One region of the Nonomuraea sp. NPDC003754 genome, then DNA from elsewhere that is predicted to be linked to it. Evidence: riboswitches for the same ligand, from Rfam matches in the RefSeq annotation. Region 1 holds a riboswitch; each other region holds the start of a gene.

The links. A riboswitch is a leader RNA that binds a small molecule or an ion and turns the genes downstream of it on or off. The one in region 1 is predicted to bind thiamine pyrophosphate.
Region 2: linked by a shared signal. The riboswitch ahead of ACWEVS_RS22120 (FAD-dependent oxidoreductase) and the one ahead of thiC (phosphomethylpyrimidine synthase ThiC) in region 1 are both predicted to bind thiamine pyrophosphate.
Region 3: linked by a shared signal. The riboswitch ahead of ACWEVS_RS31650 (purine-cytosine permease family protein) and the one ahead of thiC (phosphomethylpyrimidine synthase ThiC) in region 1 are both predicted to bind thiamine pyrophosphate.

The regions. Positions count from the first base shown of each region.
Region 1 covers NZ_JBSGJX010000059.1:32,934-36,795, reverse strand. The annotation lists gene thiC (phosphomethylpyrimidine synthase ThiC) at 1-1,287, opposite strand, end outside; TPP riboswitch at 1,280-1,392, opposite strand; gene ACWEVS_RS42005 (CDP-alcohol phosphatidyltransferase family protein) at 1,545-2,174, shown strand; gene ACWEVS_RS42000 (sugar phosphate nucleotidyltransferase) at 2,179-3,862, shown strand, end outside.
Region 2 covers NZ_JBSGJX010000017.1:80,626-84,487, reverse strand. The annotation lists gene pknB (Stk1 family PASTA domain-containing Ser/Thr kinase) at 1-32, opposite strand, end outside; gene ACWEVS_RS22130 (thiazole synthase) at 219-974, opposite strand; gene thiS (sulfur carrier protein ThiS) at 967-1,167, opposite strand; gene ACWEVS_RS22120 (FAD-dependent oxidoreductase) at 1,167-2,381, opposite strand; TPP riboswitch at 2,370-2,485, opposite strand; gene ACWEVS_RS22115 (NAD(P)/FAD-dependent oxidoreductase) at 2,548-3,711, shown strand; gene ACWEVS_RS22110 (Rv2175c family DNA-binding protein) at 3,742-3,862, shown strand, end outside.
Region 3 covers NZ_JBSGJX010000031.1:51,395-55,256, reverse strand. The annotation lists gene ACWEVS_RS31660 (Fpg/Nei family DNA glycosylase) at 1-449, shown strand, start outside; gene ACWEVS_RS31655 (rhodanese-like domain-containing protein) at 621-941, opposite strand; TPP riboswitch at 1,312-1,426, shown strand; gene ACWEVS_RS31650 (purine-cytosine permease family protein) at 1,417-2,772, shown strand; gene ACWEVS_RS31645 (methylated-DNA--[protein]-cysteine S-methyltransferase) at 2,769-3,311, opposite strand; gene ACWEVS_RS31640 (PAS domain S-box protein) at 3,374-3,862, shown strand, end outside.

The DNA of each region.
Region 1 (3,862 bases):
GCACAGCATCGCGGTGCCGTACCAGCCGATCATGGCCGCGCCGATGCCCGAGGTGATGTGGTCGTAGCCGGGCGCGATGTCGGTGACCAGCGGGCCGAGGGTGTAGAACGGGGCGTCCTCGCACAGCTCGCGCTGCAGGTCCACGTTCTCCTTGACCTTGTGCATGGGCACGTGGCCGGGCCCCTCGACCATCACCTGGACGTCGTGGGCGTGGGCGATCCGGGTGAGCTCGCCCAGCGTGCGCAGCTCGGCGAACTGCGCCTCGTCGTTGGCGTCGGCGATCGAGCCGGGACGCAGCCCGTCGCCGAGGGAGAAGGCGACGTCGTAGGAGGCGAGGATCTCGCACATCTCCGCGAAGTTCTCGTACAGGAAGTTCTCGCGGTGGTGCGCCAGGCACCAGGCCGCCATGATCGAGCCGCCGCGCGAGACGATGCCGGTCGTGCGCCTGACGGTGAGCGGCACGTACGCCAGCCGCACGCCGGCGTGCACGGTGACGTAGTCGACGCCCTGCTCGCACTGCTCGACGAGGGTGTCGCGGTAGATCTCCCACGACAGGCGGGCGGCGACCCCGTCGACCTTCTCCAGCGCTTGGTAGAGGGGGACGGTGCCGATGGGCACGGGGGAGTTGCGGATGATCCACTCGCGGGTGGTGTGGATGTCGCGGCCGGTCGACAGGTCCATGACGGTGTCGGCGCCCCAGCGGATGGCCCAGGTCATCTTCTCCACCTCCTCCTCGACGGAGGAGGTGACGGCGGAGTTGCCGATGTTGGCGTTGATCTTGACCAGGAAGTTGCGTCCGATGATCATCGGCTCGCTCTCGGGGTGGTTGACGTTGGCCGGGATGACGGCCCTGCCCGCCGCCACCTCCGCGCGGACGAACTCCGGGTCGACGCCCTCCCTGGCCGCGACGAACTCCATCTCCTTGGTCACCACGCCGCGGCGGGCGTAGGCGAGCTGGGTGACGGGCGCGCCCGCCGCCCTGAGGGGGTCGCGGCGCCGCCCGGCGAACGCGCTGGTCCCTGCGCGCTTCCACGCGTTCTGGTCGCGGTAGCCGTCGTCGAGGGGCTGGACCTGGCGGCCGCCGTACCGGGCCACGTCGCCCCGGTCGAGGACCCACCGCTCGCGCAGCGGGGCCAGGCCGCGGGTGACGTCGGTCTCGACCTCCGGGTCGGTGTAGGGGCCGGAGGTGTCGTAGACGGTGAAGCTCGTGCCGTCGGACAGGCTGATCCGGCGCATCGGGACCCGGAGATCGCCTTGGTAGATCTTGGAAAAACGCGCGCCACTCATCGCGCAAACTCCCTTCGCCGGCATTACCCGGAGCAGGTTCTGGCGGTCGGCGGCTGGTCAGCCGTCCTCTCAGCCCGGTCACACCGGGCTCCCGCGTTGGTCGGCGCCACCGTAACCCGATCACCGGGGGCGCGCGCAACCCCCGATCCGTCCAGGTGTCCGAAAACCCCGGGGGCGAAGGGCCCGCCCTGCGGCCGGAACCGGACGAGACGGACGGCGCAGCGTACGCAGGTCGGCGACGCAGTAGGGTCGCAAGCGTGAGCGAAACTTCCGCCCCTTCGTCAGCGGAGGACCGGATCTGGACGGTTCCTAACCTGCTGAGCTTCCTGCGCCTGTTGGGTGTGCCCGTGTTCCTGTGGCTGGTTCTCGGGCCCCAGGCCGACGGCTGGGCGATCGGGCTGCTCATGGTCGCGGGATTCACCGACTGGCTGGACGGCAAGATCGCCCGCGCGTGGAACCAGACCAGCAGGCTGGGCCGCATCATCGACCCCGCGGCCGACAAGCTCTACGTCTTCGCCACGATCCTCGGCCTGGTCCTCAGGGACGTGATCCCCTGGTGGCTCGTGGCGATCATTCTCGCCCGGGAAATCTTCGTCGGATGTTTCTTTCCCGTGCTCCGCAAATACGGCTACAAGGCACTGCCCGTGCATTTCCTTGGCAAAGCAGCCATGGCCAACCTCATGTACGCCTTCCCGCTGCTCTTCCTGGCCTCTCATACCGGCTCCTGGTATGCCGATACTGCGAGGATCATCGGATGGGCGTTCGCCATCTGGGGAACGGGTCTGTACTGGTGGGCGGGCGTGTTGTATGTGGTACAGGTGCGCCGGCTCATCACCGCTGCCAGGGATGAGCTGCGCGATCCCCGGCAAACTGCGAAGAAGGAGTGATCGGGTGAAGGCGGTCGTCATGGCAGGTGGGGAGGGCACGCGGTTGCGACCGCTGACCGCGAACCAGCCCAAACCCCTGCTTCCTGTGGTCAACCGCCCGATCATGGAACACGTCCTCCGGCTGCTCCGCAAACACGGACTGACCGAGACCGTCGTCACGGTTCAGTTCCTGGCGGCGCTCGTGCGCAGCTACTTCGGCGACGGCGACGAACTGGGCATGCGCCTGCACTACGCCACCGAAGACCTGCCACTCGGTACGGCCGGCAGCGTCAAGAACGCCGCCGACAAACTCCGCGACGATCGTTTCATGGTCATTTCCGGCGATGCCCTGACCGATATCGATTTATCGGACATGATCCGGTTTCACCGGGAGAATTCGGCTCTTGTCACCATCGGTCTGACGCGCGTTCCCAACCCGCTCGAGTTCGGGATCATCATCGTCGACGACCAGGGCAGGGTGCAGCGCTTTCTCGAGAAGCCCACCTGGGGCCAGGTTTTCTCCGACACGGTCAACACCGGCATCTACGTCATGGAGCCAGAAATCCTCGACGAGGTCCCCGCGGGGGAGGCCGTCGACTGGTCCTCCGACGTCTTCCCGCGCCTGCTCGAACGCGGCGCCCCGATCTACGGCTACGTCTCCGACTGCTACTGGGAGGACGTCGGCACCAACGACAGCTACCTCAAGGCCCAGGCCGACGCGCTGTCCGGACGGGTCAAGCTCGACATCGGCGGCTTCGAGATGTCGCCGGGCGTCTGGGTGGGCGAGGGCGCCGAGGTGGACCCCGAGGCCGTGCTGAAGGGCCCGCTGCTCATCGGCGACTACGTCAAGATCGAGGCCGGGGCCGAGCTGCGCGAGTACACCGTGCTCGGCAGCAACGCCGTCGTGCGCGAAGGGGCCTTCCTGCACCGCGCGGTCGTCCACGACAACGTCTACATCGGCCCCGGCGCGCACCTGCGCGGCTGCGTCATCGGCAAGAACACCGACCTGATGACCGGCGCCCGCATCGCCGAGAACGCCGTCGTCGGCGACGAGTGCGTCATCGAGGCCGAGGCCTACGTCTCCAGCGGCGTCAAGGTCTACCCCTTCAAGACCGTCGAGGCCGGCGCGGTCGTCAACACCAGCGTCATCTGGGAGTCGCGCGGCCAGCGCAGCCTGTTCGGCCCGCGCGGCGTCAGCGGCCTGGTCAACGTCGAGATCACCCCCGAGCTCTGCGTACGGCTGGCCAGCGCCTACGCCACCACCCTGAAGAAGGGCGACCAGGTCATCACCTCGCGCGACTCCTCCCGCGCGGCCAGGGCGCTCAAGCGCGCGGTGATCAGCGCGCTGACCGCGAGCGCCATCGACGTGCTCGACCTGGAGGCCATGCCGCTGCCCGTGGCCCGCTTCCACACCTCCCGCAGGCCCGCCGGCGGCGGGATCGCGCTGCGCACCACCTCGGGCGACCCGCAGAGCGTCGACATCGTCTTCATGGACTCCCACGGCGCCGACCTCACCCCCGCCGCCCAGCGCAAGCTGGAGCGCGTCTTCTCGCGCCAGGAGTTCCGCCGGGCCTTCCCCGGCGAGATCGCCGAGCTGAGCTTCCCCGCCAGGGCGGTGGAGGACTACGCGCAGGAGCTGCTGCGCTGCGTCGACATGACCGGCGTGGACGGCATGAAGGTGGTCGTCGACTGCGCGGGCGGCACCTCCT
Region 2 (3,862 bases), on a different contig from region 1:
CCTACGAGGGGGTCCGCGATCGTCGTGTCCACCTGGCCGAGTTTACGGGCGATTCGCCCCCCGCATGGCCCGACAGTCCCAAACCGATGCCCGTTTGATTCCTGATCTGGGAAGGCGGCGCGAAGCCTGCCCGGAGGTCACGTCCCACCGGTGCTCTGCGCCCACCGCGGCCCCACGGCCCCCGGTGGCGCGGGGGCCGTGGCGGACCCCCGCGCGGATCAGGGAGTCATCGGGGAGGACGCCTCGGCGTAGCGGCGGCGCGGGATCCGTCCGGCCTGGCGCGCCAGCCGCCCGGCCTCCACGGCGGACCGCATCGCCGCCGCCATGAGGTCGGGCCGCCGCGCCCTGGTGACCGCCGTCGCCAGCAGCACCGCGTCGCACCCCAGCTCCATCGCCTGGGCGGCGTCGCTCGCCGTGCCGATGCCCGCGTCCAGGATCACCGGAACCGACGCCGCTTCCACGATCAGCTCGATGTTGTGCGGGTTGCGGATGCCGAGCCCCGAGCCGATCGGCGCGCCCAACGGCATCACCGCCGCGCACCCCGCCTGCTCCAGCCGCCGCGCCAGCGCCGGGTCGTCCCCGATGTACGGCAGGACCACGAACCCGTCGGCCACCAGCCGCTCGGCCGCGTCGAAGGTCTCGATCGGGTCGGGCAGCAGCGTCCGCTCGTCGCTGATGACCTCGAGCTTCACCCAGTTCGTGCCGAGCGCCTCGCGCGCCAGCCGCGCCGTCAGCACCGCCTCGCCCGCCGTGAAGCAGCCCGCCGTGTTTGGCAGGACCTTGATCCCGCGGGCGCGCAGCACGTCGAGCACCGACCCCTTGGCCCCGGGGTCGAGGCGGCGCATGGCGACCGTGGTCAGCTCGGTGCCGGAGGCGGCCAGCGCCTGGTCGAGCACCTCGAGGGAGGGGGCCCCGCCGGTGCCCATGATGAGCCGGGAGCCGAACTTCTCCCCGGCGATGATCAGCTCATCCACCCTGCACCGCCGTGAGGATCTCGACCCTGTCGCGGTCGGCCAGCGAGGTGCTCTCCCACGTGCCCCTGGTGACCACCTCGTCGTTGACCGCCACGGCGACACCCGTCGTCTGCGCCGTCAGCCGCTGGACGGCCTGGGCCACCGTGGTGCCGTCGGGCACCTCGTGCGCGGCCCCGTTGATCGTCACGTGCATCAGTCACTTCCTTGTCCGGCTGTCTGGAACCGCTGCGGCGCGCACAGGGCGGCCAGCTCGCCCTCCTCGCCGTGGAGGATCGCGGTGGTGAGCGGGGCCAGCAGCACGCCGCCCCTGTGGTGTCCGGTGGCGACGGTGAGGCCGGGGCCGTACGGGCCGATCAGCGGCAGGTTGTCGGGGGTGCCCGGCCGCAGTCCCGCCACGACGTCGGCCACCTGCAGCTCGGTGATGCCGGGGACCAGCTCCCTGGCGTCGCGCAGCAGCTCGTACAGGCCGCCCGCGGTCACCGTGGTGTCGAAGCCCAGCTCCTCCTGGGTGGCGCCGACGACGAGCTCGCCGTCGCCGCGCGGCACCAGGTACACGGGCGAGCCGTGGACCACGCCGCGCACGCAGGTGCCGAGCAGGGGGGACGGCGAGCGCAGCCGCATGATCTGGCCCTTGACCGGGCGCACCGGCAGGTCGGTCAGCCCGCCGCTCCACGCGCCGGCCGCCAGCACCACCCGCTCGCCCGTCAGCACATCACCCGAGGCGTCCGAGGCGTCCGCGCGCCCGTCGTCCGAGGCGTCGATCGGCCTGCCGTTCGGGGAGTCGGCCGGCCCGCCGTCCGTGGCGTCCGCCGGAACGTTCCCGGTGGCGGCCGAGGGTGGCTCCAGCCGTACGCCCACCACGGCCGAGCCGTCGCGGACCAGCGCGGCCACGCGCCGCCGCACCAGCGCCACCCCCGCCTTCTCCAGCGCGGCCAGCAGGGCCGCGGTGACGCGTCTGGGGTCGACCCACGCGTCACCCTCGGCCAGCACGCCGCCCCTGACCGACGGCGCCAGCATCGGCTCCCTGCGGCGGCACTCGCGCCCCGTCAGCCGCCGCACCGGCAGCCCGAGCTTGTCCATGAACACGGCGAGCTCGTCCAGCGCCGCCAGGTCGTCGGTGTCGAAGGCGACGTCCAGCGTGCCCTGGGCGCGGTAGTCGAGCCGCAGCCCGCTGTCGGCCTCCAGCTCCGCGGCGAAGGCGGGCCAGCGCTCCAGCGCCGCCAGCCCCAGCCTGAGCAGCGACTCCTCGGTGTAGGAGACCTCGCTGACCGGGGCCAGCATGCCCGCGGCCGCGTGGGAGGCGCCACGCGCCGGGGCCGGGTCGATCACCGTGACACGCGTGCCCGCGCGCGCCAGACGCCAGGCGACGGACAGGCCAACCACGCCGCCGCCCACGATCAGATGCATCTCGCTCCCTTCGCCGGCATGACCCGGATCAGGTGTCTTGCGGTCGAAGGCCCGTCACAGCCTTCCTCTCAGCCCGGTACGGCCGGACTCCCGCGCGTCTTCCGCGAACAAGCCTACTCAAGGCCCGGACCCTGGTGACCGGCGCCGGATTGGTTATGGTCTGAGCGTGAATCATGTCGTGGTGGTGGGCGCCGGACTGGCAGGCATACGCAGCGTCGAGGCGCTGAGATCTCGTGGATTCAGCGGCAGGATCACGCTGGTCGGCGAGGAGCGGCACCGGCCCTACGATCGTCCGCCCCTGTCCAAGGCGGTGCTGCTCGGCACGGCCGACTCCAGCTTCGTCGACTCCGACCTCGAGGCCATGCGGGTGGAGCACCGGCCGGGGGTGTCGGCCAAGGGGCTGCGCGCGGGGGTCCTGGAGACGACCGAGGGCGAGATCGGCTACGACGGCCTGGTCATCGCCACCGGGGCGGAGCCGATCAGGCTGCCCGGCGAGGGCCGCCAGCACGTGTTGCGCACGCTCGACGACTCCCTGGAGCTGCGGGCCCGCCTGGTGGCGGACGCCAGGGTCACGGTCATCGGCGCGGGCTGGATCGGCGCGGAGGTGGCCACGGCCGCCCGTACGGCCGGCTGCCGGGTCACCGTCGTGGAGGCGGGCCCCGCCCCGCTCGCGCACGTGCTCGGGCCCGAGGTGGGCGGCGACACCGTCCCCTGGTACGAGGGCATGGACCTGCGGCTGGACACCATGGTCGCCGCCGTGGAGGAGGGCGGGGTGCGCCTGGTCGACGGCGACTTCGTCGAGGCCGACGTGGTGGTGTCGGGCATCGGCGTCCGCCCGGCCGTCGAGTGGCTGGCAGGCTCCGACATCGACCTGCACAACGGCGTCGTCACCGACGAGCACCTGCGCACCTCCCTGCCGAACGTCGTGGCCGTCGGCGACTGCGCGGCCTGGTGGTCGCGCCGCTTCCACACCAGGCTGCGCGTGGAGCACTGGGACACCGCGCTCAACGCCCCCGAGGTCGCCGTGGCCACGCTGCTGGGCGACGAGGCGGTCTATGATCCTGTGCCGTACTTCTGGTCGGAGCAGTTCGGCCACATGGTGCAGTACGCCGGCCACCATGCCGGCGCGCGCCTGTTGCGCCGCGGCGATCCCTCGGCGGCCAAGTGGTCGGTCTGCTGGTTGACAGACACCGACAGGCTGGCCGGGGTGCTGACCGTCAACAGGCCACGCGACCTCGTCCAGGGCCGTAGGATCATCGAGTCAGGACAGCGACTCGACCCCCTACGCCTGGAAGATCCCGAGGTCGGGATACGTGACTGTGTAGTTTGAAGCCGGATGCGATGTGGTAGTGGTGGATTCGTGACGCTTTCTGTTGCGCAGATAGACCGGGAAACCGACCAGCTCGTCGGCGAGTGGCTGACGCTTCCCGAAGTGGCCGACCGCCTCGCCCTCTCGATCGGGCGGGCCAAGCAGCTCCTGA
Region 3 (3,862 bases), on a different contig from region 1:
CCGACCCGCTGGTCCCCGAGTTCACCGTCCAGGCGCTGAAGGAGATCGTGGGCGGCAACCGTACCCAGATCAAGGGCCTGCTGAGGGACCAGAAGATCATCGCGGGCATCGGCAACGCCTACTCCGACGAGGTGCTGCACGCGGCCCGGATGTCACCCTTCAAGATCGCGGCCACGCTGACCGACGCGCAGATCGCCGACCTGCACGAGGCGATCGTCACCACGCTGCGGGATGCGGTGGAGCGCGCCCACGGCCTGGCGGCCAAAGACCTGAAGGCGGAGAAGAAGTCGGGGCTGCGCGTCCACAACAGGACGGGGCAGCCGTGCGAGGTGTGCGGCGACACCATCCGCGAGGTGTCGTTCGCCGACTCCTCGCTGCAGTACTGCCCGACCTGTCAGACCGAGGGCAAGATCCTTGCCGACCGGCGGATGTCGAAGCTGCTCAAGTAGACGGCGTCAGGCGACGAACATCACACAGGCGACGTCTAGCGGCGGACGTCACCTGGCGGCGTCAGGCGACGGACGTCACACAGGGGCGTCCAGCGACGGACGTCACACAGGCGGTGTCGAGCGGCGGACGTCACCTGGCGGCGTCCAGCGGCGGATGTCGCGTAGGTGGCGTCAGGCGACGAACGGCGGCCGGCCGCTCTCGCTGACCAGGGGCTTGCCCGCCAGCTCCCACGACTGCATGCCGCCGCCGACGTTGACCGCGTCGCGGCCGATGTGGTTGAGCCACGCGGCGGCGTGCGCGGACCGACCGCCGACCCTGCACACCACGTAGACGGGGCCGGAGGGGAGCTCGTCGACGCGGGCCTGCAGCTCGCCGAGTGGAATGTGGGTGGCGTCGGGGGCGTGGCCCGCCGTCCACTCCTCGGGCTCGCGGACGTCGAGCAGGAAGGCTCCGGCGGGCACGTCGGTGACGTCGATTTCGGGAACGGTCATGTCCCCATTCTCGCGGACCCGCCCCACCACAACCTCCCGGAACTGCGAAGAAAGCGCGGGCCGGGGTTTCTCGGGGGCCAGTGCGGGCGTGCGGTCGCGGTTGTAGGGGGGCGTGGGCAGGGTCTTCCGGGGTGGCTGGGGAGGCGCGGGCCGGGGTTTCTTGGGGAGGCCGGTACTGGCGTGCGGTCGCGGTTGTAGGGGGGCGTGGGCAGGGTCTTCCTGGGTGGCCGGGGGGCCGGTTCGGTGGTGTGGGCGGGTGGTCGGGGTTTCTCCGGGAGGGCCGGTTCGGTGGTGTGGGCTTGCGGGAGGGGTGGGGAGGCGGGTAGGGGGTGGTTGCCAAAAAGGAACGAGATGTAATAATTCGCCTCAAACCAGTAACCGCGGGAGCTCGGGCATGGCCGGGCTGAGAGGGCGACCCCCAGGCGTCGCCGACCGCATGAACCTGTCCGGGTAATGCCGGCGTAGGGAGCGTGCGATGACGCATGTCGTCGATCCGAAGCATGCCGAAGTACCGCTGACCCTCGACCAGGCCCCGCCCAGAACCCTCGGCGTCCTCGACCAGGGCGCCTTCTGGGCCAACCTCGGGGTCAGCCTCCTGGGTTTTTCCTTCGCCCTCTTCCTCATCAACCCTCTCCTCGACGACAACCCGCTGACGATGACCGCCGCGGTCACCGCCACCGTCGTGGGAAGTCTCATCGGCACCGCCATGGTGGGCCTCGCGGCCATCCCCGGCGCCCAGACGGGACAGCCGGCGATGGTGCTGCTCAGAGGCCTGTTCGGGGCGAGGCTGTCCTACGTCCCCACGGTGCTCAACATCATCCAGATGCTCGGGTGGGGTGCCTTCGAGCTGTGGGTCATCGCCATGGGCGCCCAGGCGATCGTCGGCGACGCCGTGCCGTACGCGGTCTGGGTGATCGTGGCGGGCGTGATCACCACCGGGCTGACGATCTACCCGCTCGGTGCGATCAGGCTCATCAGGCGGGTCGTCACGATCGGCGTGATCGTCTCGACCGTCTGGTTCGCGGTCGCGCTCCTGCAGCGGGCTCCAGCGCCGGCCGGCGGCTCGTGGGACGCCTTCGCCCCCGCCGTCGACTTCGTGATCGCGCTGTCGGTCTCGTGGGTACCGCTGGCCGCCGACTTCGCCCGGCACTCGCGCCGCAGCTCGGCCGCCTTCACCGGCGTGGTGGGCGGTTACACGATCGCCCAGGTGGCGTGCCTGGCCATCGGCGTCTACGCGGTCGCGATCGCCGGCCATGACGCCGTGCTGAACGACCCGACGGCGGTCTTCGGCCCGTTCGTCGCCGCGCCGCTGGGCGCGCTGTTCTTCGGCATCCTGGTGCTGCGCGAGACCGACCAGTCGTTCGCGAACGTCTACTCCACGGCCATGTCGCTGCAGAACCTCATGCCGCGCGTCGACCGGCGGGTCTTCTCGGTGGCCCTCGGCGTCGTGACGATCGGCGTGGCGCTCCTCGTCGACGTCAACTCCTACAGCGCCTTCCTCAGCATCATCGGCGCCGTCTTCGTGCCGATGCTGGGCGTGCTCGTCGTCGACTACTTCCTGCTCGGCAGCGGCAGGACCTGGAACACCAGCGAGCGCGCCCCCTCCCGCTGGATCATGACGGTCCCGTGGGCGCTCGGGTTCTGCGCGTGGTGGCTGCTGGCCGCCCCGTCCACGATCCCGTGGTGGGCCGCGATCTGGGACGGCGCCCGCGCGGCGCTCGGCTTCACCCGCCAGCCGTGGATGAGCGCGGCGCTGGGCGCCTTCCTGGTCGCCGGACTGGTCACGCTGCTGGTCGGCCGGCTCGGCGGCGCGGTACGGCGGCGCCGCTAGCCTTCGACGCGCAGCAGGCGTTCGAGCGCGGTGGGCCCGCCGGGGTAGCTCTCGCGATCGGCGACCCGGTGGCAGGGCACGATCACGCACACCGGGTTGCCGTTGAGCGCGTTGCTCACCGCGCGCAGCGCCTGCGGCCGTCCGATGCGGGCCGCCAGGTCGCCGGTGGTCGTGGCGGTGCCGTACGGCACCGCCATGGTCATCTGCAGCAGGGTGCGCGCGAACGGCGTGGCCAGCTGCAGGTCGACGGAGACGGTGAAGGCACGCAGGCGCCTGGAGAAGTAGGCGTCGAGCTCGCGCCGCACCGGGTCGAGACGGCGCGGGTCGGGCCCGACGAGCCCGCCGACGGCCCGCGAGATCCGCTCGAAGACGGCGTGCTCGTCGTCGAAGCTGCAGGCGACCACGCCCTTGCCGGTCACCGCGAGCACCAGCCTGCCCACGGCACCGTCGTAGGTGCCGATGGCGACCTCCGGCGGTCGCTCGGGCCGGTAGGTGGGTGAGGTGACCCTCAACAGGGCATCGAGGTCGCCAGCCGACATAGCCCGCAGCGTATCGGACGGATCAGGCCACGGAGCGAGGCCGCCACCGGCACTATGGAAAGGTGGGTGACGAGGAGATCACCGCGGCCGTACTCTCCAGCGCCCCCAACGCGGTCGTCGTGCTCGACAGAGACCAGGCCGTGCTGGCCTGGAACCCTGCGGCGGAGCGGTTGTTCGGGTGGAGTTTCGAGGAACTGGTCGGGCGGCGCGCGCCGATCGTTCCCGGCGAGCTGACCGCCGAGCACAACGCGGTGCTGGAGCGGGTTCGCACGGGCGGCCAGGTCTCGTTGCGCACCAGGCGCTTCCGCAAGGACGGCACGCTGCTCGACGTGCGGGTCGACACGAGCGCGCTCCTGCAGGGCAACGCGGTGATCGGCTACGTGCACGTCCACCACCCGACCGGCGACGACGTCGCCGCGCACGACCGGTCGGCGCGCAGGGCCATGCTGGTGCGCCGGCTCACCGACGTGGTCGGCGACATCAACGCCGAGCTGGAGCTGCCGGCCGTGCTGGACCGGATCGCGGCCAGCCTCACCGAGCTGACGGGAGCC